DNA from 4 places in the Streptomyces sp. NBC_00459 genome. Region 3 is predicted to be linked to each of the others. Evidence: riboswitches for the same ligand, from Rfam matches in the RefSeq annotation. Region 3 holds a riboswitch; each other region holds the start of a gene.
The links. A riboswitch is a leader RNA that binds a small molecule or an ion and turns the genes downstream of it on or off. The one in region 3 is predicted to bind cyclic di-AMP.
Positions count from the first base shown of each region.

Region 1: another riboswitch for cyclic di-AMP. It lies ahead of OHN74_RS23065 (M23 family metallopeptidase); the one in region 3 lies ahead of OHN74_RS36995 (LysM peptidoglycan-binding domain-containing M23 family metallopeptidase).
Region 2: another riboswitch for cyclic di-AMP. It lies ahead of OHN74_RS32605 (M23 family metallopeptidase); the one in region 3 lies ahead of OHN74_RS36995 (LysM peptidoglycan-binding domain-containing M23 family metallopeptidase).
Region 4: another riboswitch for cyclic di-AMP. It lies ahead of OHN74_RS26075 (transglycosylase family protein); the one in region 3 lies ahead of OHN74_RS36995 (LysM peptidoglycan-binding domain-containing M23 family metallopeptidase).

Region 1 is NZ_CP107903.1:5,234,034-5,241,042, forward strand. It holds gene OHN74_RS23050 (dihydrofolate reductase family protein) at 1-965, shown strand, start outside; tRNA gene OHN74_RS23055 (tRNA-Met) at 1,042-1,115, shown strand; gene OHN74_RS23060 (PP2C family protein-serine/threonine phosphatase) at 1,268-2,389, shown strand; cyclic di-AMP (ydaO/yuaA leader) riboswitch at 2,659-2,816, shown strand; gene OHN74_RS23065 (M23 family metallopeptidase) at 2,828-3,895, shown strand; gene OHN74_RS23070 (aldo/keto reductase) at 4,034-4,978, shown strand; gene OHN74_RS23075 (PrsW family intramembrane metalloprotease) at 5,003-6,421, opposite strand; gene trmB (tRNA (guanosine(46)-N7)-methyltransferase TrmB) at 6,507-7,009, opposite strand, start outside.
Region 2 is NZ_CP107903.1:7,363,209-7,370,217, reverse strand. It holds gene OHN74_RS32615 (HPr family phosphocarrier protein) at 17-298, shown strand; gene OHN74_RS32610 (GntR family transcriptional regulator) at 471-1,166, opposite strand; gene OHN74_RS32605 (M23 family metallopeptidase) at 1,355-2,128, opposite strand; cyclic di-AMP (ydaO/yuaA leader) riboswitch at 2,142-2,309, opposite strand; gene OHN74_RS32600 (M16 family metallopeptidase) at 2,524-3,912, opposite strand; gene OHN74_RS32595 (M16 family metallopeptidase) at 3,909-5,303, opposite strand; gene OHN74_RS32590 (DNA gyrase/topoisomerase IV subunit A) at 5,573-7,009, shown strand, end outside.
Region 3 is NZ_CP107903.1:8,388,659-8,395,667, reverse strand. It holds gene OHN74_RS37000 (SGNH/GDSL hydrolase family protein) at 1-635, opposite strand, end outside; gene OHN74_RS36995 (LysM peptidoglycan-binding domain-containing M23 family metallopeptidase) at 855-1,841, opposite strand; cyclic di-AMP (ydaO/yuaA leader) riboswitch at 1,845-2,004, opposite strand; gene OHN74_RS36990 (alpha-galactosidase) at 2,308-4,401, opposite strand; gene OHN74_RS36985 (tyrosine-protein phosphatase) at 4,572-5,369, shown strand; gene OHN74_RS36980 (DUF6126 family protein) at 5,403-5,525, opposite strand; gene OHN74_RS36975 (helix-turn-helix domain-containing protein) at 5,522-6,145, opposite strand; gene OHN74_RS36970 (aspartate aminotransferase family protein) at 6,256-7,009, opposite strand, start outside.
Region 4 is NZ_CP107903.1:5,877,043-5,884,051, reverse strand. It holds gene OHN74_RS26095 (Ppx/GppA phosphatase family protein) at 1-241, opposite strand, end outside; gene OHN74_RS26090 (DUF501 domain-containing protein) at 238-870, opposite strand; gene OHN74_RS26085 (FtsB family cell division protein) at 896-1,372, opposite strand; gene eno (phosphopyruvate hydratase) at 1,474-2,760, opposite strand; gene OHN74_RS26075 (transglycosylase family protein) at 3,130-3,846, opposite strand; cyclic di-AMP (ydaO/yuaA leader) riboswitch at 3,850-4,021, opposite strand; gene OHN74_RS26070 (transglycosylase family protein) at 4,206-5,138, opposite strand; gene OHN74_RS26065 (cytochrome P450 family protein) at 5,367-6,674, opposite strand; gene OHN74_RS26060 (nucleoside triphosphate pyrophosphohydrolase) at 6,852-7,009, opposite strand, start outside.

The DNA.
Region 1 (7,009 bases), 3.2 Mb from region 3:
CGCGGCTCCTGGTCAACTCGCCCGAGCGGCGGGCCGCGCGGCTGGCGGCCGGAAAACCCGAGTACCCGCTCAAGGTGACGGTGAGCGGATCGGGCGAGCTGGACCCGGCCGCCAACTTCTGGCACACGGGCGGCGAGAAGCTCGTCTACACGACGGACAAGGGCGCCGAGCAGGCCCGGCGGGCGGAGCTGGGCGCCGGCGTGGACATCGTCTCCCTGGGCCCGGGCACCCTCGACTGGCGGACCCTCCTCGAACACCTCCACGACGTGCGGGGCGTACAGCGCCTCATGGTCGAGGGCGGCGGCACCGTCCACACCCAGCTCCTCCAGCGGCACCTCGCCGACGAACTCCAGCTCGTCCTCGCGCCCCTCTTCGTCGGCGACCCCGACGCCCCCCGCCTCTTCGGCCCCGGCGCCTACCAGGGCGGCCGGCTCCGGCTCACGGAGACACGACGCATCGAGGACGTCGTCCTCATGCGGTACGAGCCCACCGCCCCCGGCGCCGGCCCGCTCGTCTCCGCCGCCGACCGGCACTGGCTGGCACTGGCGTGCGAGCTGGCGGAACGGTGTCCGCCGTCGAGCACGGCGTTCAGTGTCGGGGCGGTGGTGGTCGCCGCCGACGGTACGGAACTGGCGCGCGGGCACTCACGGGAGGGCGGCGACCCGGTCGTGCACGCGGAGGAGGCGGCGCTCGCCAAGCTCGACCCGGCCGACCCCCGGCTTCCGACGGCCACCGTCTACAGCAGCCTGGAGCCCTGTGCGCGGCGCGCGTCCCGCCCGGCACCCTGCGCCCGGCTGATCCTCGACGCGGGCGTACGCCGGGTGGTGACCGCCTGGCGCGAGCCGGACACCTTCGTGGTGGCGGCGGACGGGAACGGGCTGCTCACGGGGGAGGGCGTCGAGGTCGTCGTACTCCCCGAGTACGAGCAGCGCGCCAAGGCTCCCAACGCCCACCTGCCCGGCTGACGCCCGCGCCCGGGAGCCCGCCGAACCAAACGTGGTGATCGAGGTCCCGCAGATGGCGTATAGTTGCATTCAACGGCGCGGGGTGGAGCAGCTCGGTAGCTCGCTGGGCTCATAACCCAGAGGTCGCAGGTTCAAATCCTGTCCCCGCTACTAAAGGCTCAGGGGCCGGAAACCAGGAAACTGGTTTCCGGCCCCTGAGTCGTTTTTAGCCCGGTCGGTCCACCGGACTCGCCCGCCGCACCCGTCCCCGGAAACCTGGACGGGACGGACGGGCCGCGGTGATCCGGCGGGAGACGAGACAAGTGGGACGGTCGGGACACCTTCTGGACCCGGCAGCGGGCGAGCCGGAGGAAAAGGCCATCTCACGGGTGCGGACCCTCGTCCGCGTCCTGCCCGCGCTCCTGATCTTCGGCGGGATCGTGTACGACTACGCCACCCCGCGTCACTTCACCGCCATCCCCTTCTTCACGGCCGCCCCGCTCATCGCCGCCCCGCTCTCCTCGCTGCGCACCACGGCGGTCACCGCCGCCGCAGCCCTCCTCGCCCAGTACGTCGTGCACCTCCGCTTCGGGTCCAGCGCGGACGCCGACTCGATCACCGAGACGGTCACCGTGGCCACGGTCGCCGTCCTGGCCGTCGTCATCAACCGGATGGTGCGCCGGGGCGACCGGCGCCTCGCCTCGGCCCGCGAGATCGCCGAGGCCGTGCAGCGCGCCGTACTGCCCGAACCTGAGGCGCGCATCGGCTCGTTCGAGATCGCCGCCCGGTACGAGGCCGCCCATGAGGGCGCGTTCATCGGCGGCGACCTGTACGCCGTGCAGGACACCGCGTACGGCGTGCGGGTCGTCCTCGGGGACGTGCGGGGCAAGGGGATGGGGGCGGTGGCGGCCGTCGCCGTCGTCATCGGGGCGTTCCGGGAGGCCGCCGAACAGGAGGCGACCCTGGAAGCGGTCGCCCAGCGGCTGGAGCGGGCCCTCGCGCGCGAGGGCGCCCGGCGCGACGGGCTGGAGGCCGCCGAGGGTTTCACCACCGCGGTCCTCGCCGAACTCCCGCACGGCGACGGGATCGTACGCATCCTCAACCGCGGCCACCCCCCGCCCCTGCTTCTCGCCGCCGACGGCACCCTGCGCACCCTCGACCCGGCCGAACCCGCGTTGCCGCTCGGCATGGGCGACCTCGGCAGCTGGCCCGACCGTGCGGAGGACGCCTCCTTCCCCGTCGGCGCGACGCTGCTCCTGCACACCGACGGGCTGTCCGAGGCCCGCGACGAGCACGGCGCCTTCTTCGACCCGGCCGCCCGGCTCACGGGCCGTGTCTTCCGCGCCCCGGCCACTCTGCTCGCCACCCTCGCGGACGAGGTGCGCCGGCACTCGGGCGGCGGGACCACGGACGACATGGCGCTGCTCGCCGTACGACGACCCTGACGTCGTTTCTGACATCAGTTCTCATCAGTTTTCATCGGTTGTCACCAAGGGTGAGTGAGTGCTCTCTCTCCGCATAAGAACTGACATACCGTCAATACTCGGGAGTCACTTACGGCATGGTCAACTCGCCCGATTTTCACCGGTGGTGACCCAGAAAGTCCTCGGGAAAAGGATTAACGATCAACGGGAACAGCTTGGAATCAGGTGGCCGGGTCTATTAACGTTCGATAACGCAGCGCGGTAGTCCCAGCCGTCACAAGAGTCGGCTCCGTGCGCAAGTGCCTAATCCCGCAAGGGAACCGGGGAACCATCACCTTGGGGTGAATCGCTCGTCCGCCTCCGTGGCAACACGGCAGGTATACGCGCGTAGGAGACCTTCCTGCTCCGAACCCGTCAGCTAACCCGGTAGGCGAGAAGGAAGGAAAGGAGCACGCCCACGTGGCGTCAAACCCGGCTGCCCCAGTAGCCCCCTTCGTGCCGAGTCAGCGCAGCAGCGAGACCGAGGACGGGAAGATCCCGACCTTCGGCTTCGGTAGCCGCCGCACCGACGAGGGCCCCTGGGAGGAGTGGAATCCCAGCGCGGACACCACTCGTCCGGTTCGCGGCCGGCACCGCGTCGGCAAGCAGCGCGGCGGAGGCGGACTCGCCCGCAGCTCCACCGTTCTCGGCGTCGGCGTCATAGCCGCTGTCGGCGGGGCCGGCATGGCCACCGCGCAGACCGGCAAGCCGCCGGTCTCCATCTCCATCCCCGACCTGCCCTCGGTCGGCTCGCCCTTCTCCAACGACGACTCGGACGCCGAGCCCAAGGGCTCCGCCACCGCGCTCAGCAGCGTCGGCGTGACCTCCGAGGAGACCCAGCAGGGCACCAGCGACGCGGGCGAGGCCCTGCGCGCCCGCATCATCCTCCAGGCCGAGCAGCAGAAGGACCAGGCCGAGGCCAAGGTCCAGCAGGCCGCCCAGGACGCCGCCGCGAAGAAGGCAGCCGCCGAGGCCGCCAAGGTGAAGCGCGAGGCCGCGGCCAAGGTCGCCGCCGAGAAGAAGAAGGTCGCGGACGCCGCGAAGGCGAAGCTGGAGGCCGCGCGTCTGGCCGAGCTCGCCAAGCAGTACACGCTGCCGACCTCCTCGTACACGATCACCTCGACGTTCGGCCAGGCCGGCTCGCTGTGGTCCTCCGGCTACCACACCGGCCTCGACTTCGCCGCTCCCACCGGTACCCCGCTCAAGGCGGTGCACACCGGCACGATCACCGAGGCGGGCTGGAGCGGCTCGTACGGCTACCGCACGATCCTCACCCTGGAGGACGGCACCGAGATCTGGTACGCCCACCAGTCGTCGATCAACGTCAGCGTCGGCCAGAAGGTCAACACGGGTGACGTCATCGGCCGCGTCGGCGCCACCGGCAACGTCACCGGGGCCCACCTCCACATGGAGGTGCACACCAGCAGCTCGGACAGCGCCGGCATCGACCCGATGGCGTGGCTGCGGAGCATGGGCCTGAACCCGTAGGAGACTCCTTCCCCGGTCTCTTCCCGGTGGTCCTGGCGGTCAGTTCCCGACGCCAGGACCACCGGTCGTTCCGTCGTTCACACGAACTTCGTGAACCGGCCGGAATCAGGGCCTCCGCGGCGGGCGTTGACGACGAGCATGACTGCTCTTCGCAAGCTCGGATCATCGGACCTAGAGGTCTTCCCGCTCGCCCTCGGCGGCAACGTCTTCGGCTGGACCGCCGACGAGGCGCAATCCTTCGAGGTGCTCGACGCGTATGCCGCGGCAGGCGGCAACTTCCTCGACACCGCCGACTCCTACTCGGCCTGGGTCGGCGGCAACAAGGGCGGCGAGTCCGAGACCATCATCGGTAACTGGCTCAGGGCGCGCGGCAACCGCGAGGACATCGTCGTCGCCACGAAGGTCAGCCAGCACCCCGAGTATCCCGGCCTCTCCGGCGCCAACATCAAGGCCGCCGCCGACGCCTCCCTGCGCCGCCTCGGCACCGACCACATCGACCTCTACTTCACGCACTTCGACCAGCCCGAGGTGCCCGTCGAGGAGATCATCGGCGCCCTCGACGAACTGGTGACCGCGGGCAAGGTGCGGTACATCGCCGCCTCCAACATCTCGCCCGAGCGGCTCCAGGACTCCCTGGACCTCTCCGACCGCGAGGGCCTGGCCAAGTACGTGGCCATCCAGCCCCACTACAACCTGGTCTCACGCGACACGTACGAGGGTCCACGGCGCGACATCGCCTCCCGCACCGGCCTCGCCGCCGTCCCGTACTACGCCCTGGCCTCCGGCTTCCTCACCGGCAAGTACCGCGCCGGTACGGCGGTCGACAGCCCGCGTGCGCAGGGCGCCGCCCAGCACCTGGAGTCGGAGCGGGGCCGGAAGGTCCTGGCCGCGCTGGACGCCGTCGCCACGGCACGGGGAGCGGAGGTCGCCACGGTCGCCCTGGCCTGGCTCGCCGCCCGGCCGACGGTGGCGGCCCCGATCGCGTCCGCCCGCACGGTGGACCAGCTGCCGCCGCTGCTCGCGGTCGCGGAACTGGAACTGACGGAGGCGGAGGTCGCGAGTCTCACGGCGGCTTCGGCGTGAGCCCCTGCCGAGTGCGTTGACGGGTTACGAGCGGTACGGGTTGTAGGCCGGGTACGGGTCGTAGGCGGGGCGGTTGTGGCCGTGGCCGGGGGCGGGGTCGTAGCTGTGGCCGTGGCCGTGGACATGGCTGTACGAGGGGTACGGCGTCGTCGGTCCGTACCCCTGTCGGCCGTACGGCGGCCAGGCGGTGAACGGCGGGACGGGAGCCGGGGCCGGCGCGACGGCGCGTGCCGCGTGGTCCAGGGCCGGGCGGGCCACCGCCCTGCGCTGCCACAGCTCGCCCAGCAGCTCCTGCTCCCGGACGACGAAGTCGGCGCCCGCCCGGCCGAGGCGCCCCCGGTGGCGCAGGAACGCGAGTGAGGTGGCGTACGCCTCGTACTGCGCGACCTCGCGCGCCGCGGGCCTGCCCAGATGACGCCGGGCGTACTCCCGGGCCAGACGGCGGGCGCGCATCGAGCCGAGGGCGTGCGGCTCGGCCGGGGCCAGCCAGCCGGCCATCGCGTACGCAGGCAGCTCGGCGCGCACGGTACGCAGTTCGCGTTGCCGGGTCCAGATGACCAGCCAGGTCAGCAGCCCGAACGCGGGGACCATGAACGCGGCGTACACCGCGAAGAAGCCGTAGTCCCCGAAGGTCGACGAGCCGTTCCAGAAGGCGTGCATGCTCATCGCGAGCAGCAGTCCGGACAGCGGCAGCAGCACCCGGCGGACGTGCCGGCGTTCGCCCGACAGCGCGGAGATCCCGAAACCGATACCGGTGAGGACCGTGAACAGGGGGTGCGCGAACGGCGACATGACGATCCGCACGAAGAAGGTCGCCGCGGTGACCGAGGCGATACCGCTGTCCCCGGTGAGCTGGTCGGTGCCGAAGGCGGTGCCGAGATAGAGGATGTTCTCGGTGAAGGCGAAGCCGGTCGCGGTGACCCCGGCGATGACGACCCCGTCGACGATCCCGGTGAAGTCGCGCCGCCGGAAGAGGTAGATGAGCAGTACGGCGGCCGCCTTGGCGGACTCCTCGACGATCGGCGCTATGACGGTCGCGCCGAGGGTGTCCGCGCTCGACGGGTCGGCGGTGGCCGTCGCTATCCATCTGGTCGCGAAGCTGTTGGCGACGATCGCTATCAGGGCCGCCGCGCAGGCACCCCAGGCGAAGGCGAAGAGCAGGTTCCGCCAGGGCCCCGGCTCGACCCGGTCCAGCCAGCGGAACGCGGCGACCAGCAACGGCACGGGCAGTACGGCGAGCCCGAGCCCGACCAGGAACCCCTCGGTGCCGGTCTGTTCGCGGACCAGGGCGAGGATGACGAGCCCGGAGAGCGTGAGCAGGCTGATGAGGGCGCCGTACCGCACCCATGGCCGCTGCCACCAGTGAGCGTGCCGCAGCGCCCCGCCGACGGGACCGTCGGTGGGGCCGCTGGGCTGCGTCGGGTACGGGGGAAAGGTGGCCACGGCATTGACCCTAACGAGGGAGGGACGCGGCCCGCGACGATGCGGGAGGTCATGTGGTGTTCTACGAGCGCTCCGAGCGTGCTCTCTACGAGTGCTGTACGCGGCGGAACAACAGGTCGTTCACGACGTGACCCTTCTCCAGTCCCTGGCCCTCGAAACGGGTCAGCGGGCGGAACTCCGGACGGGGCGCGTAACCGCCCCCGGGCTGGGTGTTCTCGAACTCCGGGTGCGTGCTCAGCACATCGAGCATCTGCTCTGCGTACGGCTCCCAGTCGGTCGCGCAGTGGACGTGTCCGCCGGGGCGCAGCCGGTCGGCGACCAGATCGAGGAACTCGGCCTGAATCAGCCGTCTCTTGTGGTGCCGCTTCTTGGGCCAGGGGTCGGGGAAGTAGACGCGCAGGCCGTCGAGGGAGTCGGGGGTGAGCATCTCGCGGAGCAGGATGATGGCGTCACCGTTGGCGACGCGGATGTTGGTCAGTCCCCGCTGGTCGGCGAGGTTGAGCAGATTGCCCTGGCCCGGGGTGTGCACGTCGACGGCGAGGATGTTGGTACGGGGATCGTCGGCAGCCATCCTCGCGGTGGCCTCGC
Region 2 (7,009 bases), 1.0 Mb from region 3:
TGAAGGGCAGCATCACATGGCTGAGCGCCGCGTCAACGTCGGCTGGGCGGAGGGCCTCCACGCCCGCCCCGCCTCCATCTTCGTCCGTGCGGCCACGGCCGCCGGCGTCCCCATGACGATCGCCAAGGCCGACGGCAATCCCGTCAACGCGGCCTCCATGCTGGCGGTCCTCGGCCTGGGCGCCCAGGGCGGCGAGGAGATCGTCCTCGCCTCCGAGGCGGAGGGCGCCGAAGCCGCGCTCGACCGCCTGGCGAAGCTGGTGGCCGAGGGGCTCGAGGAACTTCCCGAGACCGTCTGAGGAAGCCTGAAGGGTCCTCGATCGACGGTGGCGGCAGATGCCACCGCAAAAGCATCATCCGCACACGACGAAGGGCCCGCCCGAATATCGGGCGGGCCCTTCGTAATTCCCGATCGCAGGCAGCAGAAATAATCCCCCGCGAATTCAACCCTCTTTGTATACGGCGCCCGTGTTAATGACGCAGGCCCGTCATGTTTACGGGATGTTGCGAAGTCCTCACACGATCCGGCCGCTCCCCGGCGCCCGGAAATCGAAGTCGGTGCACGACGGTCGCCCGCTCGGTGTGCAGCGCCGTGATCGCCCGCGCCCGCTCACCGTCACCGCGCGCCACCGCGTCCACGATCGCCCCGTGCTCCGCCCAGGAGTCGACGGGACTGGCCGGCGCCTCCACCGCGTACATCCAGGCGATCTTGTGCCGGAGCTGGGTGAGCGTCGAGGTCAGGGCGTGGCTTCCGGAAGCCTGGGCGAGCGTCTCGTGGAACCAGCCCCCCAGGGAGCGCAGATCCTCGCTGTTCCCCCGCCTGGCCCGCTCCTGCCCCAGCCGGACCAGGCCGCGCAGCACCTTGAGGTGGGCCTCGGTGCGCCGCTGGGCGGCCCGGGAGGCGCCCAGCGGCTCCAGGAGCATGCGCATCTCCAGCAGGTCGGAGGCCTCCTGCTCGGTGGGCTCGGCCACGCACGCGCCCGCGTGCCGCCGGGTCACCACGAAGCCCTCGGCCTCCAGCGTGCGCAGGGCCTCGCGGACGGGGACGCGCGAGACGCCGTACCGGCGCGCGAGCAGTTCCTCGGTGAGCCGGCTGCCGCGCTCGTAGACACCGGCGACGATGTCGTCCCGGATCGCCGTGCATACCGAGTGCGCCGGAATACGCATGTCCGACCTCCGCTTTAATCCCCGTGAAACGTCGACGATTGACGTGTGTTGAGTGACTCTATTGCAGAGAACCGGAATTTCCGACGGCAGGCCGGAATCGATGGATATTTTTTGGACACACACCCCTGTGAAACGCCGAAAGCCCCGGCTCGGTGAGCCGGGGCCACGACAAGTGGTGCGCGGGGTCGTCAGACGTTCACGCCGTGCGAGCGGAGGTAGGCGACAGGGTTGATGTCCGAGCCGTACTCCGGGGTCGTGCGTGCCTCGAAGTGGAGATGCGCACCGGTGACGTTGCCGGTGGCTCCGGAGAGGCCTATCTGCTGACCCGGGGTGACCGTCTGACCGACGGAGACGTTGATGGACGACAGATGACCGTACTGAGTGTACGTACCATCAATCATCTTGATCACGATGTTGTTGCCGTAGGACCCGCCCCAACCGGCCTCGACGACGGTGCCGGAGCCAACCGCTTGGACGGTGGTGCCGGACGCCGCATGGAAGTCGACGCCGGTGTGGCTGCCGGAGGACCAGATGGCGCCGCCGGTCTTGTAGCCCGTGGAGATGTACGAGCCGGCGATCGGGGCGACATAGCTGGTGAGGCGCTTGCGCTCGGCCTCGCGAGCGGCGCGGGCCTTCGCCTCGCGTGCCTCCTTGACCCGCTCCTCCGCCTCCTTGCGCGCGGCGGCCTCGGCCCGCTTCTCGGCGGCGGCCTTCTCGGCGGCCTGTTCCTGGGCGGCGGCCTGCGCGTCGATCTGTTCGGCGAGCGACTCGCCGATGGAGATCACCGGGGTGAGGCCGGTCTGCTCGACGGTGGACTCCGCGGCGAGCGCCGGAGCGGCGAGGGAGCCGACGACGCCGGTGGTCGCGAGGGCGGCCACGCCGGCTGCTCGGACGGTCGTACGGGTGACAAGGCTGGGGCGGCTGGGACGACGGTGCTTCCCGGTGGCGCGGGTGAACGCCATGTAGTTGTGGGTCCTTTCCTTCCTTCTCGCCTACCGGGTTAGCTGACGGGTTCGGAGCAGGAAGGTCTCCTACGGACACCCTCGCGGCACGCGCGGGCATCCGATTCACCCCAGGGACTGCACATGGTGGGTCCCCGGCTCCCCTGGCTCGCGCCGTACGGGGACTCGGCGATGACTGTCCGGTGCCGCGGCTGCGGCTCGGTGCATGACGGACAGCCGGACAGACGCTAAACGGGACATCTTTCAATCAACAAACCGATCACGGGTTTTGTAGCGCATGCCACAGTGCAGACGGTCCACCTCTCCATCAATACGGACAACTTGCGCATCAAAATGGACAAAGGGGCCCCGGTGACGCTTTCGGCACCGGGGCCCCTTTCGTGTACGCCGTGCCGCTACTCGGCGGGGACGACGGTCACTTCGCCGATACCGAGGGCCCGGACAGGCTCCTCGATCGTCGCCGCGTCGCCGACGAGGACCGTCACCAGGCGGTCCACCGGGAAGGCGTTCACGGCCGCCGCGGTGGCCTCCACGGTGCCGGTCGCGGCGAGCTGCCGGTACAGCGTCGCCTGGTAGTCGTCGGGCAGGTGCTGCTCGACCTGGTCGGCCAGTGTGCTCGCCACGGCCGCCGCGGTCTCGTACTTGAGCGGGGCGACGCCGACCAGGTTCTGCACCGCGACATCGCGCTCGGCGTCGGTGAGCCCTTCCGCCGCGAGGGTGCGGAGCACCTTCCAGAGGTCCTCGAGAGCGGGACCGGTGTTGGGAGTGTCGAAGGAGCCGCTGATGGCGAGCAGCGCGGCACCGGTACCGTCCGGAGCCGAGCGCAGGACCTGGCCGAACGCCCGCACACCGTAGGTGTAGCCCTTCTCCTCGCGCAGGACACGGTCCAGGCGGGAGGTGAGGGTGCCGCCGAGGCAGTACGTGCCGAGGACCTGGGCGGCCCAGACGCGGTCGTGCCGGTCGGCGCCGATGCGGCCGATGAGCAGTTGGGTCTGCACGGCGCCGGGGCGGTCCACGATGACGACCCGGCCGGTGTCGTCGGCGGTCACCGGCGGCACGGGCCGCGGCTCGGCCGACGAGCCCGTCCAGGCCCCCAGGGTGTCACCGAGCAGCGCGTCCAGGTCGACGCCGGTGAGGTCGCCGACGACCACGGCGGTGGCCGTGGCGGGCCGGACGTGCCTCTCGTAGAAGGCGCGTACGGCGGCCGCGTCGATCTTCGCGACCGTCTCCTCGGTGCCCTGGCGCGGACGGGACATGCGCGAGGCCGCCGGGAACAGCTCCTTGTACAGCTGCTTGGCGGAGCGACGGGCCGGGTTGGCCGTCTCGTGCGGGATCTCGTCGAGCCGGTTGCGCACCAGCCGTTCGATCTCGCTGTCCGAGAACGCGGGCGCCCTGAGGGCGTCGGCCAGCAGACCGAGCGCCTTGGGGAGCCGCGACACGGGCACTTCGAGGCTGAGGCGCACGCACGGGTGGTCGGCGTGCGCGTCGAGGGTGGCGCCGCAGCGCTCCAGCTCGGCGGCGAACTCCTCGGCGGAGTGCTTGTCGGTGCCTTCGGAGAAGGCCCGGGCCATGATCGTGGCCACTCCGTCGAGACCGGCCGGCTCGGCTTCCAGGGGGGCGTCGACGAGTACCTCGACGGCGACGACCTGCTGGCCGGGGCGGTGGCAGCGCAGGACGGTCAGACCGTTGCCGAGCGTGCCCCGGCCGGGGGCCGGGAAGGCCCAGGGCCTGGCCTCGCCCGCCTGGGGCTGGGGGTGGAACTCCATCGTGGCGAGCTCGGTCACTTGGCCGCCTCCTCGTCGGTGTCGGTGGCTTCGATCGTGGCCTCGGCCTCGGGGTCCTGCGGCGGATCAGCGTCCTCGGCGGTCTCTCCGGAGACCGGCTCGTAGACGAGCACCGCGCGGTTGTCGGGGCGCAGCCGGTCCTTGGCGGCCTGCTGGACCTCCTCGGCCGTCACGTCGAGCACGCGCTGCACGGCGGTCAGGGCGAGCTGCGGGTCGCCGAACAGCACCGCGAAACGGCACAGTTCGTCGGCGCGGCCCGCGACCGTACCGAGCCGGTCCAGCCACTCGCGCTCCAACTGGGCCTGGGCGCGCTCCATTTCCTCGGCCGTGGGGCCCTCCGCGGCGAACCGGGCGAGCTCCTCGTCGACGGCGGCCTCGATGACCGGCACCTCGACGTCCGCGGAGGTCTTCACGTCCAGCCATCCCAGGGAGGGCGCTCCGGCCAGCCGCAGCAGGCCGAAGCCGGCCGCCACCGCCGTACGGTCCCGCCGTACGAGCCGGTTGTAGAGACGGGAGGACTCACCGCCGCCGAGGACGGTGAGCGCCAGGTCGGCCGCGTCGCACGCGCGCGTGCCGTCCTCCGGGAGCCGGTAGGCGGCCATCAACGCGCGCGCGGGGACCTCCTCCACGACGACCTCGCGCAGTTCCTCGCCGATGACGTCGGGGAGGGCGCCTGAGCGCGGCGCGGGCTTGCCGTCGTGCCCGGCGATGGATCCGAAGTACTTCTCGACCCAGGCGAGCGTCTCCTCGGGGTCGATGTCCCCGACGACCGACAGGACGGCGTTGTTGGGCGCGTAGTACGTGCGGAAGAACGCGCGCGCGTCCTCCAGCGTCGCCGCGTCCAGGTCGGCCATCGAGCCGATCGGCGTGTGGTGGTAGGGGTGGCCCTCCGGGTACGCGAGGGCGGTCAGCTTCTCGAACGCCGTGCCGTAGGGGACGTTGTCGTAGCGCTGTCGGCGCTCGTTCTTGACGACGTCCCGCTGGTTCTCCATGGACTCGTCGTCGAGGGCCGCGAGCAGCGAGCCCATGCGGTCGGCCTCCAGCCAGAGCGCGAGCTCCAGTTGGTGGGTGGGCATGGTCTCGAAGTAGTTGGTGCGCTCGAAGCTGGTGGTGCCGTTGAGCGAGCCGCCCGCGCCCTGGACCAGTTCGAAGTGGCCGTTGCCCTTCACCTGGCCCGAACCCTGGAACATCAGGTGCTCGAAGAGGTGAGCCAGGCCGGTACGCCCCTTGACCTCGTGGCGCGACCCGACGTCGTACCAGAGGCACACCGCTGCGACCGGGGTCAGGTGGTCCTCGGAGAGCACCACGCGCAGCCCGTTGGCGAGGCGGTGCTCGGTCGCTGTCAGGCCGCCGGAGCCTGCCTCGGCTGTGGCCGTGTGACCCATGGGCATGTACGTCCCTTCGATCGCGGATGCGGTTGTTGCAACCGCTGAGTTCCTGCCGGTCCTGCCACTGTATGCAAGCGTGTGGAGTGCTGGCGAAGTTCCCGGCGGACGTACGCCGACAGCGAGATTCCTCGGGTTCCAGGCGGTACGTTTCAGCATCAGCGGCCGTCGCCGAACACCGCCGCAGGCATGGGCCTTGGTCCGCGTTGTCAGTGCGGCAGTCCACAATGGTCCGCGTCAGATCCCGTTCATGTCTCAGCAAGGAGCCGGCAGCGATGGCCCGCCGCACCACGAAGACCCCGCCGCCCGATGACTTCGAGGAGCGGATCCTCGACATCGACGTCGTCGACGAGATGCAGGGCTCCTTCCTCGAGTACGCGTACTCGGTCATCTACTCCCGAGCCCTGCCCGACGCCCGCGACGGCCTCAAACCCGTACACCGTCGCATCGTGTACCAGATGAACGAGATGGGCCTGCGCCCCGACCGCGGCTATGTGAAGTGCGCCCGCGTCGTCGGCGAGGTGATGGGTAAGCTGCACCCGCACGGCGACTCGTCGATCTACGACGCCCTGGTGCGTCTCGCCCAGCCGTTCTCCATGCGCGTGCCGCTGGTCGACGGTCACGGCAACTTCGGTTCTCTGGGCAACGACGACCCGCCGGCCGCCATGCGGTACACCGAGGCGCGCATGGCCGACGCCACGTCCCTGATGACGGAGTCGATCGAAGAGGACACCGTCGACTTCGCCCCCAACTACGACGGCCAGGAGCAGGAACCGGTGGCGCTGCCCGCCGCCTTCCCGAACCTGCTGGTCAACGGCGCGTCGGGCATCGCCGTCGGTATGGCCACCAACATGCCGCCGCACAACCTCGGCGAGGTCATCTCGGCCGCCCGGCACCTCATCCGCTACCCGGCCGCCGACCTCGACACCCTGATGCGGCACGTCCCGGGCCCCGACCTGCCCACCGGTGGCCGGATCGTCGGCCTCGCCGGGATCAGGGACGCGTACGAGACGGGCCGCGGCACGTTCAAGATCCGCGCCACGGTGTCGGTGGAGAACGTGACGGCGCGCCGCATGGGCCTGGTCGTCACCGAACTGCCCTTCACCGTCGGCCCGGAGAAGGTGATCGCCAAGATCAAGGACCTGGTCGGCTCGAAGAAGCTCCAGGGCATCGCCGACGTCAAGGACCTCACCGACCGCAGCCACGGCCTGCGCCTGGTCATCGAGGTCAAGAACGGCTTCGTGCCGGAAGCCGTCCTGGAACAGCTCTACAAGCTGACGCCGATGGAGGAGTCCTTCGGCATCAACAACGTGGCGCTCGTGGACGGCCAGCCCCTCACCCTGGGGCTCAAGGAGCTCCTGGAGGTCTATCTCGACCACCGCTTCGAGGTCGTACGGCGCCGCTCGGAGTTCCGCCGCAGCAAGCGCCGCGACCGGCTGCACCTGGTCGAGGGCCTGCTCACCGCGCTGGTGGACATCGACGAGGTCATCCGGCTGATCCGCTCCAGCGACAACTCCGCGCAGGCGAAGGAACGCCTGATGGAGCGGTTCTCCCTCTCGGAGATCCAGACGCAGTACATCCTGGACACCCCGCTGCGCCGGCTGACCCGGTTCGACCGTATCGAGCTGGAGTCCGAGAAGGAGCGGCTGGCCGCGGAGATCGCGGAGCTGACCCGGATCCTGGAGTCGGACGCGGAGCTGCGCAAGCTGGTC
Region 3 (7,009 bases):
TCCAAGGCTCCTCGCGGAGGCAACGGGGGCCAGGGCTGGTCCGGGTCGGCCGGGATCTCCAGACCGAGGACCTGTCCCGCGCGCAGCGCCACCCGCGTGTGTCCCTCCGGCGACAGATGCAGCCGGTCGCCGTCCCAGGCCCTGCGGTCCTGGATGGTCTTCAGGGACCACAGGTCGAGCACGGGACAGCCGTACCGGTCGGCGATGGCCCGCAGATGCCCGTTGTACGTGGCGATCTTGCCGCGCATGTGCTTCAGCACCGGGACGTTGCGGGTGTCGAAGCCGGTCGTCACCATGACCGTGCCGACCGCCGAGGTGAGGCCGATCACCGCTCGCTCGAAGCGCTCCGCCACCTCGTCCGGGTCGCTGCCGGGCCGGATGATGTCGTTGCCGCCCGCGCAGAAGGAGACGAGGTCCGGCGCCTGTTCCCTGGCGCGCGGAAGCTGCTCGGCCACGATGTGGTCGAGCAGCTTCCCGCGTACCGCGAGGTTCGTGTAGTCGAAGTCGCCCTCGGGACGCCGGTCCGCGAGCAGCACCGCGAACCGGTCGGCCCAGCCGACGAACGCCCCGTCCGGGCCGGGGTCGCCGACGCCCTCGGTGAAGCTGTCCCCCACCGCCACGTACGACCCGATCACTGCTCTGCTGTCATTCTTCGAATCGTCTGCCACATCGGCCCATGATTCACCTTCCGATGTGAGCTACGCGACCGTAGGAAGGGGTTGACTCGCGGTGAGATAGGCCACTCGTCAAGTGTTGGTCAACCCGGAATAACGGAACACCGCGAGACAGGCCGATGGCCGGATCCCGGGATCGGGGTCCGGCCATCGGTCCGTGTTCTGCGGAGCGTGCGCGCGTCAGCCGACGGCGACGCCCTTCGAGCGGAGGTACGCGACCGGGTCCACGTCGGAGCCGTAGTCCGGGGTGGTGCGGATCTCGAAGTGCAGGTGCGGTCCGGTCACGTTGCCGGTGGCACCGGAGAGGCCGATCTGCTGACCCTCCGTCACGCTCTGACCGGCCGATACGGAGAGCTGGGAGAGGTGGGCGTACTGGGCGTAGTAGCCGTCGGCGAGCTGGATGACGACCTGGTTGCCGTACGCACCGCCCCAACCGGCGGAGACGACGGTGCCGGCACCGACGGCCTTGAGGGAGGTGCCGGTCGGGACGACGAAGTCGACGCCCGTGTGGTAACCGCTGGACCACATGCTGCCCGACACGTGGTAGGCGGTACCGATGGTGGCACCGGCCACGGGGAGGGTGAAGCCGCTGGAGCTGCTGGTGTCGGCCGCCTCGGTCGTCGCCGAGGTCTCGGCCGTCGCGCTCTCGGCGACCGGCTCGGAGCTCTCCGTCTGCGTGGACTTCGAAGAGGACGACGACTTCGCGGAGGAGGACGAGGAAGGCGACGAGGTCGACGCGGCCTTCTTGCCGATCGTCAGCTTCAGACCGGGGTGGATAAGGCTCGGATCGGCGCCGATGGCGGTGCGGTTGTCCGAGTAGAGCTTCTGCCAGCCACCGCTGACGCTCTCCTGCTGGGCGATCTTCGAGAGGTAGTCGCCGGCCTGGACCGAGTAGGTCCTGACGCTCGCCTTCTTGGCGGCGGAGGGAGCGGACGCGGCGGCCTTTGCCGCCTTTTCCGACTTCGCGGAAACGGAATCGACGGCTACGGATTTGGCGGATTCCGAAAGCGAGGACACCGACTGGGTCGCGGACTCCGCCGTGGCCGCGTGGGCGCCGGTGGCTCCCAGCAACGGCAGGGCGAGAGCGGCTCCGCCGGTTCCGGCGACGGCTATCGAGCGGGTGAATCGCTGGGACTTCGGACGGCGGTGCTTACCCTTCGCGGGCATGGCGAATTCCTTCTCCGTCGCCTGCGGGGTGAGCTGTCGGGTGCGGACTGGAGATGTCCGGCCACGCCTGAACGTGACTTAACCCCGAGCCTGTTCCAGAGACCGGAACAGGCGTACTACCTGTGGGTCCCCCGCTCCTGCCGTTTTCGGGTGTTAGATGCGGGCTCCGGGCGGCGGCAGGATTGGGCGTCCGTCCGGATTGGTGGCGAACGTAAGCGACCAGGACGCACCGGAACAAGCCTCAAGTTCCCTGTGTACGGATTTCCTGTGATCCTCCCCAGAATCACCGGTCACTGTCCGTGAATTCCGGATCCTTCAACCCTTGGAACTCCCTTGAAACACACCGAAATTACGTGAACATGACGGCGACTCACGGTCACGAATATGACGCTGCTCACGCACTCGATTCACAGCAACCATCATTTCCCAGCGAGTTGGAATGAAGGCGCCATAACGGACAGAAGCATCAGATGCGACGTAGTCGGAAAACTGCCGCATCCAGGTCACCTTTGAGTCCGGTCCGGAGACCACGATGCAGGAGTACGGCACCTCGATGGATTTCGCCCGTTTCAGGGCATTCGTACGTCGCCGACGGGTCAAGTCCGCGCAACCGCAGCGCCGGTACCGGCTCGCCGTAGTGCTGCGCCTGGAGCCAGGCGAGGACGACGCTCTCGTCGCCGAGCACGTACTGCACCCCACTCAGCCCGCCGGCCGGCCGCCGCAGCCGGTAGAGGTCGCCACGCTGCACGACGGGCCGGATCTCCTTGTAGAGCCCCACCCACTCCCCGGCCTCGGCCAGCTCCTCCTCCGTCCACGTCGTGAGGTCACCGCCGACACCGAGCACCCCGGCCATCGCGCTCACGAAGCGGAACCGCAATGAGCTGACCCGGCCGTTGAGCTGGGTGTTCGGGCTGTCCGTGACCCAGGCGGCCATGACGCGCGCCGGATGGATCTGGCTGAAGCCCTCCTGGATGGCGAGGCGGTCCAGCGGGTCGGTGTTGTCGGAGGTCCACACCTGGTCCGTACGGGCGAGGACACCGAGGTCGATCCGGCCGCCGCCGCCCGAGCAGGACTCGAAGGCGACGTTCGGATGGGCCGCCCGCAGCCGGTCCAGCAGCGCGTACAGCCCGTGCACATGGTCGACCCAGAGCCGCTGCGGGTAGTCCTCGCCGGGCCAGCCCGCGTCCGTGAAGCAGCGGTTGAAGTCCCACTTCACGTAGTCGATCGGGGCACTGGAGAGCATCCCGTCGAGCTGCTCCCAGAGGTACTCGCGGACATCCTCACGCGCTAGGTTCAGCACGAGCTGATTGCGGAACTCCGTCCGCTTTCGGCCCGGCTGGAACTGCACCCAGTCGGGGTGCGCGCGGTACAGGTCACTGTCCGGGTTGACCATCTCCGGCTCGACCCAGATGCCGAACTGCATCCCCAGAGCGTGCACGTACTCGGCGAGCGGCTTCAGGCCCGCCGGGAAGCGGTCCGGGTTGGGCGTCCAGTCGCCGAGGCCGGCCCGGTCGCTGGTGCGGGCCCCGAACCAGCCGTCGTCCACGACGAACAGCTCGACACCGATCGCGGCGGCCCGCCGGGCCAGCGTCCCCTGCTGCTCCTCGGAGATGTCGAACTCCGTGGCCTCCCAGGAGTTGTAGAGCACGGGCCGGTCCCGGTCCGCGTCCGGGACGACGAACGCGCGCTGGTACGCGTGCCACGCCCGGCTCGCCCCACCGTGTCCGGCGTCGGTCCACAGCCCCGCGAAGACGGGCGTGACGAAGGACTCGCCCGCCGCCAGGCGCAGCAGGCCCGAGTCGTCGTATCCGGCGCCGCCGGTGATCTGTACGCGCGCGTCGGGCAGCTGGGCGACGGCGATCCGCCACGACCCGGACCAGCCGAGCGCACACGCGTACACCTCGCCGTGCTCCTCGGTCGCGTCGGTGTCGAGCGCCACCCAGGGCAGGTGCTGGTGCCCGGTGTGGCCGCGACGGCTGCCGATGACCTTCTCACCGTAGGTGAGGTCCGTCTTCACGAGCCGGGACTCGGCGGCCCAGCGACCATGGAGCTGGGAGAGACGCCAGCCGTCGCGCTCGGGGAGCGTCCAGGTGGCGGAGTCCGCGCGGAGCAGCTCCAGCGGGTCGGTCCCGTCGGATCCTTCATGGGCGAGGGTCACCCAGCGCTCCACCACGTCGTGGCGCATCCGGTAGTGGAGCGTGATCGCCAGCCCTCCGTCACGGAACCGCAGCCGCAGTTCGTCACCCTCGTCGCCGGCCTCGGTCTCGTACACCTCGAAGCGCCACTCGGTGCCCCGGCGCTCGTCGGTCCGCACGGACAGCGCGGGCCGGACGAAGCGGGGGCCGCCCTCGACCGGGTACTCCTCGTGACCGTCGAGCGGAGCCTCGAAGGGCCAGTAGTCCGGCAGTGGACGGACGGCGAGCGCCTCCGCGTCGGCGAGGGCGATCCGCGGGCCCCAGTGCAGATGCAGCAGTTCGTCGTCCTCGGTGAGATGGACGGCGTAACTGCTGGTGGGCCCCGAAAGGAGCCACGTACGACCGGTTCCGGCAATTTCCAGCATCATGTCCCCACAGATCCGAACAGGCACGCTCAAGCATCAACATCATCAGCGCCACGGCCCCGGACGGCAACGCCTGTGGAAAACTCCTTGGCCTGCTCACCCATGTCGTATCGTCGAAACGCGCCCGTCGACGAGCAGCGTCCGCGGGGCGGTGTGGGAGGGGAGCCCTCGTGACGCAGCAGGTCCCGTCGACCGAGCCCGAGCTGGGTGGCGTACGAAACTTCCGTGACGTGGGCGGACTGCCGACGGTGGACGGCCGACGCGTGGCGCACGGACGGCTGTTCCGCAGCGGCCATCTCGCCCACGCGACCGACGAGGACACGGCGTTTCTCGGCTCCCTCGGGCTGCACACGATCTTCGACTTCCGCAACGCGGCGGACATCGGGCTGGAAGGGCCGGACGTCGAGCTGCCGGGCGTGCGCAACGTGAACATCCCGCTGTCCGACCCGGCGGACGGCGCGGAGTTCTGGAAGATGGTCCGGGACGGCGATCTAGACGAACTGCGCAGCCTCCTGGCCGACGGCAAGGCTGAGCAGCGGATGATCAACTCCTACCGTGAGATCGTCAGGGACCGCACGGCCGAGCACTCCCGGATGCTCCACGCACTGGCGGAGGACAGCGTCCCGGCCCTGATGCACTGTGCGGCCGGCAAGGACCGCGCGGGCCTGTCCGTCGCGGTGACGCTGCTCGCCGTCGGGGTGGAGCGCGACGCCATCGTGGCCGACTACATGGAGTCGAACGCGCAGCACCGCCGCTACCGGGTGCGCCGCAACGGCTCCGCGGCCAAGGCGTACAGCCCCGAGGTCCTGGAGCTGCTCAACCCGCTCTTCGGCACCCGCCCCGAGTATCTGACGGCGGCCATGGAGATGGTCGAGGAGACCTGGGGCGGCGTCGACGGCTATCTGGAGCAGGGACTGGGCGTCACCCCTGAGGTGCGGGAGCGGCTGCGGGAGCGGTTCCTCGACTGAGACCGAACCCGACGTCCGTGGCCGCTGCTGCTTCTACTGCTTCGCGCCCACCTCGAACAGCAGATAGATGAAGGCGGCGAAGACGTGCCCGACCGCGATGTAGATGATCAGTCGGACCCACAGGGCCCGGGGGAACTTGTCCTCCATGTCGGTCATGGCGTCACTCCGGCGGTCGGGCCGATGCAGAGGCCGGCGGTGGGGCTCTGCAACAGGGTGTGGACGAAGAGCAGATCGGTACCGTCTCGGCCGTCGGCGGCGAGGCGGTGCGGGGTCAGCGAGTCGAAGTGCGCGCTGTCGCCGGGCGCGAGGACGTGCGCGGTGTCCCCGAGCCGCAGCCGCAGCCGCCCCTTGAGGACGTACAGCCACTCCTCGCCGGGGTGGACACGCACGATGTCGCCCTGCGCCCCGTGCGGCACATGGACTCGCAGGGCCTGCATTCCGCGTCCGGAAGCGCCGGCCTGCCAGTAGGACCAGCCGCCTGCGGCAGTCGGCTCCATGTCGGCGGCGCGTACGATCGCATCCCGGTCGGCCACGGTCTCACCGAGCAGTTCGGAGACCGTCGTACCGTAGATGCGGGCGAGCCCGAGCAGCATCGGCAGAGAAGGCTGGCGCTGCCCGGTCTCCAGGCGGGAAAGGTGGGCGGGCGACAGTCCGGCGGCCCCGGCCGCGGCCTCCAGGGTGAGGGAGGCCCGTCGGCGCAGCGCCCGGAGCCGCGGTGCGACGAGGGGCAGGTCCTCGACCGGCCCGGACTCTTCGGGAAGGCTCATGCCCTCCATTCAGCCGCACTGTTACCTCTGAGGCAAATCTCTTGCCTCAGAGGCAAAATCCACACGGCTCAGGCGTCCCCGCCGCCCGCTTCTCCCCTCACGCCTGACGGCCACCGTTCCTACCTGTTGGCCACCGCCTGCTTGACCAGCGTCTTCCCGAAGTCCCACATCAGCCCGCCCCCGCTGTGCGCGTCGTCCATCACGGCGGTGAAGGCGTCCATGAAACGGTCCACCTCCCGTTCGCCGACGACCAGTGGCGGAATCAGCTTGATCACCTCCAGGTGATCGCCGGACACCTGGGTCAGGATCCGGTGCCGCTGCAGCAGCGGCACGACGACCATCTGGGCGAACAGCCCCTTGCGGGCGGCCTGAAGCATCGTCCAACGGCTGCGCAGTTTCAGCGACTTGGGCTTCCCGAACTCGATGCCGATCATCAGACCCCGGCCGCGTACGTCGGCCAGCAGCTCGTACTTGTCGACGAGCGCGGCCAGCCTGCTCCTCAACTGGTCCCCGGTGGCCCGGGCGCCCGCGACGATCTGCTCGTTCTCCATGACCGACAGCACGGCGAGGCCCGCAGCCATGGCCTGGGCGTTGCCCCCGAAGCTGGCCGAGTGCACGAGGACGCGGTCGATCGACGAGTAGACCTTCTTGAAGATCCACTCCTTGCCGAGCGTGGCGCCCACGGGCACATATCCGCCGGACAGTGCCTTCGCCACGCACACCAGGTCGGGCTCGACCCCGTCCTCGTGCTGGTAGGCGTAGAAGTCACCGGTCCGCCCGAGACCGGTCTGCACCTCGTCCGCGATGAGCAGCGCCTTGTGGCTGTGCAGCAACTCCTGGGCGGCGCGCAGATATCCGGGGGGCGCCTCGTGC
Region 4 (7,009 bases), 2.5 Mb from region 3:
CGACGAACCGCAGCCGCTCCGCGCCGTGCTCCTTGATGACCGCGGCGTACTCCCGGCAGGCCGCGAAGGTCCGCTCCAGCGCCTCGGGGGCCAGCCGCCCCGTACGGTCGACGCCCTGGCCGAGCCGGACGATGGTCATCCGCCGGTCCAGGTCGACGAGTTCACCGGTGTCCGGGTCGGCGTCGGCGACGAGGAGGCGGATCGAGTTCGTACCGCAGTCGACGGCGGCGACGCGGGTCACTTGTCGCTCTTCCCTGACTGCACCGGGTCCGGGGAGTCCGTCGGGTCCGTCGGCTTGAACGCGAAGTGGCCGGACCCGTTCTCGTGCACCACCCAGCCCTCCCCCTCCGGAGGGGTCGAGCGCATCACGCAGGGTCCCTTCGCCCACCACTCGGGCAGCATCGCGATCGCCTCGTCGCCCAGCGGGTTCACCCCGGGGCCGGCGGCCAGCGAGTGGCCCACGAGGACGTGCAGGCACTTCACGCGGTCCGGCATGCCGCCCGCGCTCGGGAAGCCCTCCAGGACCTCGATCGCGTCACGGCGGGCGATGTAGTCGTCGTGCGCGGCCCGGTAGGCGGCGGCCAGTTCCGGGTCCGTCGCCAGGCGTTCCGTCATCTCCTTCATCACGCCGTTCGCCTCCAGCGTGCCGATCGCCGAGGCGGCGCGCGGGCACGTCAGGTAGTACGTCGTGGGGAAGGGCGTGCCGTCCGGCAGCCGCGGAGCCGTCTCCACGACGTCCGGCTGGCCGCAGGGACAGCGGTGTGCGATGGCGCGCAGCCCGCGCGGCGGGCGGCCCAGCTGCTGCTGGAAGGCCTCGACGTCCGCGTCGGTCGGCTCGGTGCGCGGGGTGGGAGGCGGGGGCGTGTCCATACCTGTCTTCTCTGTTCCGTTCACTTCACTGGTCGGCGGCGTCGGCCTTGTCCACGCCGTCCCAGACGTTCGCGTACCAGGGGCGGTCGGCCGCGCCGAGGTCTGCGCGCGACTGCTTCGCCGCGTCGGGATCGATCACGATGTACCCGGTCTCGCCCGGCATCACATAGTGCAGCCGCTGCCGGATCTGCTGCTCCGCGTACGCGTCGTCCTGCCAGCGTGCCTTCAGGTCGCGGAGCTGCTCGACCCGCCGGCTGGCCTGGTCGCGTTCGCGTTCCATCTCGGCGATGTCGGCGCGCTGGGAGACGTACTGCCTTATCGGGTAGGCAAGGGCCACGATCAACGTGCACAGGACCAGGGCGAGCAGCGCCGCCCGGCCGGTCAGACGGGAGCGGCGGGCCTGCCGCTTGGTCTGGGAACGGTAGACGCGGGCCGCCGTCTGCTCGCCGAGCAGCTTGATCCTGGTCGCGGTGGAGAACCGGTCCCGGTCCTTCACGGCCATGTTCCCCGCCTCCCCTTCACACACGCGTACGTCCCCGCACACGGTACGGGACCGGATACGGGGACGTACGTACGACTGGCTATGCCTTGACCCTGGTTGGGTCAGCCCTTGAAGCGCGGGAAGGCGCTGCGACCGGCGTACACAGCGGCGTCGTCGAGGATCTCCTCGATGCGCAGCAGCTGGTTGTACTTGGCGACGCGGTCCGAGCGGGCCGGGGCGCCGGTCTTGATCTGGCCGCAGTTCACGGCGACGGCGAGGTCGGCGATGGTGACGTCCTCGGTCTCGCCGGAGCGGTGGGACATCATGCACTTGAAGCCGTTGCGCTGGGCCAGCTCGACGGCGTCCAGGGTCTCGGTCAGCGAGCCGATCTGGTTGACCTTGACGAGCAGGGCGTTGGCCGAGCCCTCCTCGATGCCACGGGCGAGGCGCTCCGGGTTGGTGACGAAGAGGTCGTCGCCGACGATCTGGACCTTGTCGCCCAGCTTGTCGGTGATGGTCTTCCAGCCGGCCCAGTCGTCCTCGTACAGCGGGTCCTCGATGGAGATGAGCGGGTACGCGGAGACGAGCTCCTCGTAGTACTCGGTCATCTCGGCGGCCGTGCGGGACTTGCCCTCGAACTCGTACTTGCCGTCCTTGTAGAACTCGGACGCGGCGACGTCGAGCGCGAGCCCGATCTGCTCACCGGGGACGTAACCGGCCTGCTTGATGGCCTCGATGATGAGGTCGAGGGCGGCGCGGTTGGACTCCAGGTTCGGGGCGAAGCCGCCCTCGTCGCCGAGACCGGTGGACAGGCCCTTGGTCTTCAGCACCTTCTTGAGGGTGTGGTAGATCTCCGCGCCCCAGCGCAGCGCCTCGGAGAAGGACTCCGCGCCGATCGGGGCGATCATGAACTCCTGGATGTCGACGTTGGAGTCCGCGTGGGAGCCACCGTTGAGGATGTTCATCATCGGAACGGGCAGCAGGTGCGCGTTCGGGCCGCCGAGGTAGCGGAAGAGGGGCAGGTCGCTGGCCTCGGAGGCGGCGTGGGCGACGGCGAGGGAGACGCCGAGGATGGCGTTGGCGCCGAGGGAGCCCTTGTTGTCGGTGGCGTCCAGGTCGAACATGGCCTGGTCGATCAGGCGCTGCTCGGTGGCGTCGTAGCCGACGAGCTCCGGGCCGATCTGCTCGATGACGGCGAGGACGGCCTTCTCGACACCCTTGCCGAGGTAGCGGTTGGGGTCACCGTCGCGCAGTTCGATGGCCTCGAAGGCTCCGGTGGAGGCGCCGGACGGGACGGCGGCACGACCGGTGCTGCCGTCATCGAGGCCGACCTCGACCTCGACGGTGGGGTTGCCTCGCGAGTCGAGGATTTCCCGGGCTACGACGACGTCGATGGACGGCACGAGCATCTCCTTCATGGGATGTGACGCGGGTACGCGGGGCTGCTGGGCCTCGCGGGTACGGGGCCGCGGCGGCTCCGCGATGATGAGCCTAACCGGCTCCGGGGGATCGGCCAGCCGTCCGACCACCCCATGGACGGAACATGAACGGAACCCAGGGTAAACATTGTTCCCCCAGGGAACAAAAAGCCCCGCTCCGGTGCGTACGGGGGAAGACGCACCGAAGCGGGGAGCCCGTGGGGGACGGGGGTGGCCCTCGCGAGGCCTCCACTATGGAAGGCACGGATGTGAGGGCCCTGTGGTTCACCTACGAGCCGGCCGGGGTCTGGGGGAGGTTCCGGCCCGCCGGTGACCGGGGTCAGCCGCGGTACAGCCGCGTCAGCTGAGGTGCAGCTGCTGGCCCGGGAAGATGAAGTCGGCGTCGTCGATGATGTCCTTGTTCAGCTGGAAGAGCTTCTGCCAGCCGCCCTTGACGTCGTGCGCCTCGGCGATGGCGCTCAGGCTGTCGCCCTTGACGACCTTGTACTCGCCGTCGCCCTTCTTGACCTTCTTGCCGGTCGGGGTGGTGACGGTCTTCTTCGCGGCCGGCCGCTCCTGCGAACGGGAGGCCTGCTGGTTGTCGGTGGAGCGGGTGGAGGTCTCGCCGGAGCCGCTGGAGCTGCTGGAGTTGCCCGAGCTGCTGGAACCGCTGGACGAGCTGTCGCTGGAGCCGCCGCCGTAGGAGGCGTTGGACAGGCCCACACCGCAGACCGGCCAGGCACCCTTGCCCTGGCCCGCGAGGACCTTCTCGGCGATGGTGATCTGCTGGGACTTGGAGGCCTGGTCGGCGGTGGAGGCGTACGCCGAGCCGCCGTACGCGGCCCAGGTCGAGGCGGAGAACTGGAGGCCGCCGTAGTAGCCGTTGCCGGTGTTGATGGACCAGTTGCCGCCGGACTCGCACTGGGCGACCGTGTCCCACTCGGCGGAAGTGGCGGCAGAGGCGGAGCCGGCCGCCAGAAGCGGAGCGGCGACCGCGGCGCCGGTGACACCGGCGATGGCGACGACCCGGGTGGCCTTGGACGGACGGCGGTGCTTGCCCTTACCGGTAAACAGCATGCGTGATCCCCTCACCGACGCCTGCGAGGTGAGCTGTCGGGTTCGGGCCGGTTGAGTTGCCCGGCCGTACGTCCCTCTCGGGCGGCGTACGGCTTCACCCCAAGCCGCTCCGGACAACTGCCCGGTGCGGCACTTACCTTGGGTCCCCCGCTCCTGCCTACGGCGCTTGATAGCGACGACTGTTCCCGTACGGCCGTTGGCAGGATTCGGCGTTGCGACCGGCGGGGCCCACTGTGGCGGGCGATGACGACCGTAAACAGCTGATCCTCTGAAATACAAAGACGATCAGGGCTTCTGAGACCTTTGTCTCACCGCATTGATAAAGGACATTCAGCGCGAAACCAGGACGTGAACTCCGGTTAGTTTTGCCCGGGTTCGCTACCTACCGCAAGGGTCTGACCGGGAAGGATGAGGCCCGAGTCCGCGTCAAGGAAGGACTCGGTCCCGGCGGGATCCGCGGACTGCCCGCCGGCGAGGTCGAGGGAGTCGGTGACACCCCAGAGGACACCCCCGATGCCGCCGGCGTACGAGCCCTCGGCCTTGCCGCGGTGCCGGCCGGTACCGACGGAGGCCTCACCTTCGGTCGCATCGACCCCTTTTGCCGCACTCTGCCCGGAGTTGCCCCGCTCTCCACCTACTACGGAATCTGTGGGTGAACTGTCGCCCTCCTTCACGTCACCCGCACCGGGCGACGAGGAGGAAGGGGACGGCGAGGTGACCGACCCGGCGGGGTCGGTGGGGTCGGCAGAGCCCGTCGTCGCCCCGGCGGACGGCGTGGGGGACGGCGACGAGTCGGAGGCCCCGGGCGAGGCCGGGGAGCCGGTGGAGGGAGATGCCGAGGGCGTGGGCGACTCCGAAGCCGAGGAGGAGGAAGAGGAGTCCGACCCCGACCCCAGGCCCAGACCCAGACCCAAGCCCGAACCCGCGGTCGATTCCGAGGTGTCACCCTCGGCCACACCGGTGTCGACACCGGCCGATCCGGTGTCCTTGCCGAGCCCGGACAGCAGCGCACAGGCCTCCCAGGCCCCCGCGCCCTGGTCGGCGAGGATCTTCTCGCCGACGGCGATCTGCTGCGAGCGGCTGGCCTGGTCGGCGCTCGTGGCATACGCGAGGCCGCCGTACTTCTCCCAGTCCGCCTGGGTCAACTGGAGCCCGCCGTAGAACCCGTTGCCGGGGTCGGCACTCCAGGAACCGCCGCTCTCGCACTCCGCGACCCGGTCCCAGGTGGTACCGCTGGCCGCACTGGCCCCGGTCGCGCCGAGCAGCGGAATCGCGATGGCGGAGCCTGCCACGCCGGCCGAGACAAGCAGAGCCGGGGCCTGACGGGGGCGACGGTGACGACCGTTCCCGGAGAGCATGCGATTGCCTTTCACGAGACAGCGAGGAGCGGTGCGACAGATGATGCAAGGCATCGCACTGGTGCACGAACGTATCGACAGGCGATCACTTGTCACAAGTTAATGCCGCACAGATCACGTGAAGATCACATTGTTGAGGGAGTGTCACCTTCTCGCGAACTCCTACGACCCCTCCGGCGCCGCGCGCCCGGTTCCGCGAACCGGCGTGAACTCGACGGGCAGGGTACGCAGTCCTCGCATGATGAGCCCACCCCGCCACCTCAACTCGGCCGGGTCCGCGCCGAGTTGCAGGTCAGGGAGACGCGTGAGGAGGGTGGCCAGCGCGCTGCGCCCCTCCAGTCGGGCGAGCGGGGCGCCGAGGCAGTAGTGGATGCCATGGCCGTATCCGAGGTGCTGGTTGTCCCGGCGGCCGAGATCGAGGGTGTCGGGGTCGGCGAACCGCGCCGGGTCCCGGTCGGCGGCGGCGAGGACGACCAGGACGGGGTCGCCGGCCCCGATGTCCTGTCCGCCGATGCTGAGCGGCCGGGTGGCGAAGCGCCAGGTGGCCAGCTCAACGGGGCCGTCGTAGCGGAGGAGTTCCTCGATGCCGGTTTCGAGGAGGGAGGAGTCCTCGACGGCGAGGGAGGCCTGGAGGCGGGCGCGCTGCTCGGGGTGGGTGAGCAGGGCGTAGACCCCATTGCCGATCAAGTTCACTGTGGTCTCAAAACCAGCGAACAGGAGGATGAAGGCCATGGCGGCGGCCTCGTTCTCGGTGAGGTGCTCGCCGTGGTCGGAGGCGCGGATGAGCCCGGAGATGAGGTCCTCGCCGGGTTCGGGGACGTCGGACAGCGCCTCGCGCTTGCGGTGGATCAGCTCGGCGAGATAGCCCCGCATCTTCTTGACGGACCGGGCGACCCCGCCCCGGGGCCCTCCTCCGTGCCGGATCATCATCCCGGCCCAGTCCCTGAAGTCGTCCTGGTCCTCACGGGGTACGCCCAGCAGATCGCAGATCGCGTAGATGGGCAGTGGGAAGGCGAAGTCGTGGATGAGATCGGCGGAGCCGTTCGCCGCGAACCGGTCGATGAGATCGTCGGTGAGTTCCTGCACCCGGGGCGCGAACTCGGCGACCCGTCGCGGAGTGAACGCCTTGGCGACGAGCCGCCGCAGCCTGGTGTGGTCCGGCGGATCGATGTTGAGCAGATGCGTCATCAACTCGGCCTTGCGCTCCCCGGGGATACCGGTCTTGCCCTTGGCGTGCGCGGGCTCGTCGTGATGCGCGGGGTTCTTGGAGAGCCGGGGGTCGGCGAGGGCCTGCTTGGCATCGACGTAACGGGTGACGAGCCAGGCCTCCACGCCGCTGGGCAACTTGGTCCGGTGCACGGGCGCGTGCTCACGGAGCCAGGCGTAGGCGGGGTAGGGATCCGTCGCGAACTCCCAGGTGAAGAGTTCGGGAGCGGGGGTCGGGGGCGTGGCGGGGGGCTGGTTGGTCACCCGGTGACGGTATCGGGAGGGCGGAGGCCCTCAGCGAGGCCCTGGTCGGCGCCGACGCGGCCGCACTCTCCGGCACACCTCCCCTCCCCCGCGCCCCCGACCACCACGCCTCAGCACAGGCCCCGGCCCCGGCCCCGGGGCGACGGTACCTACGGCCGGGCCCGGTTCAGGGCGCTGTCACTCCCCAGCAGTCGCCCCGGCCACCCCTTCCCTCACCCGCACCGCATCCCGATAGGCCCGCGCTGCCGCCCGCAGCGCCGCCTCCGGGTCCACGCCCTCCGTCTCCGCGCGTACCGCCATCTCCAGCAGTTCGTATCCGATGCCCTCGCCCTGCG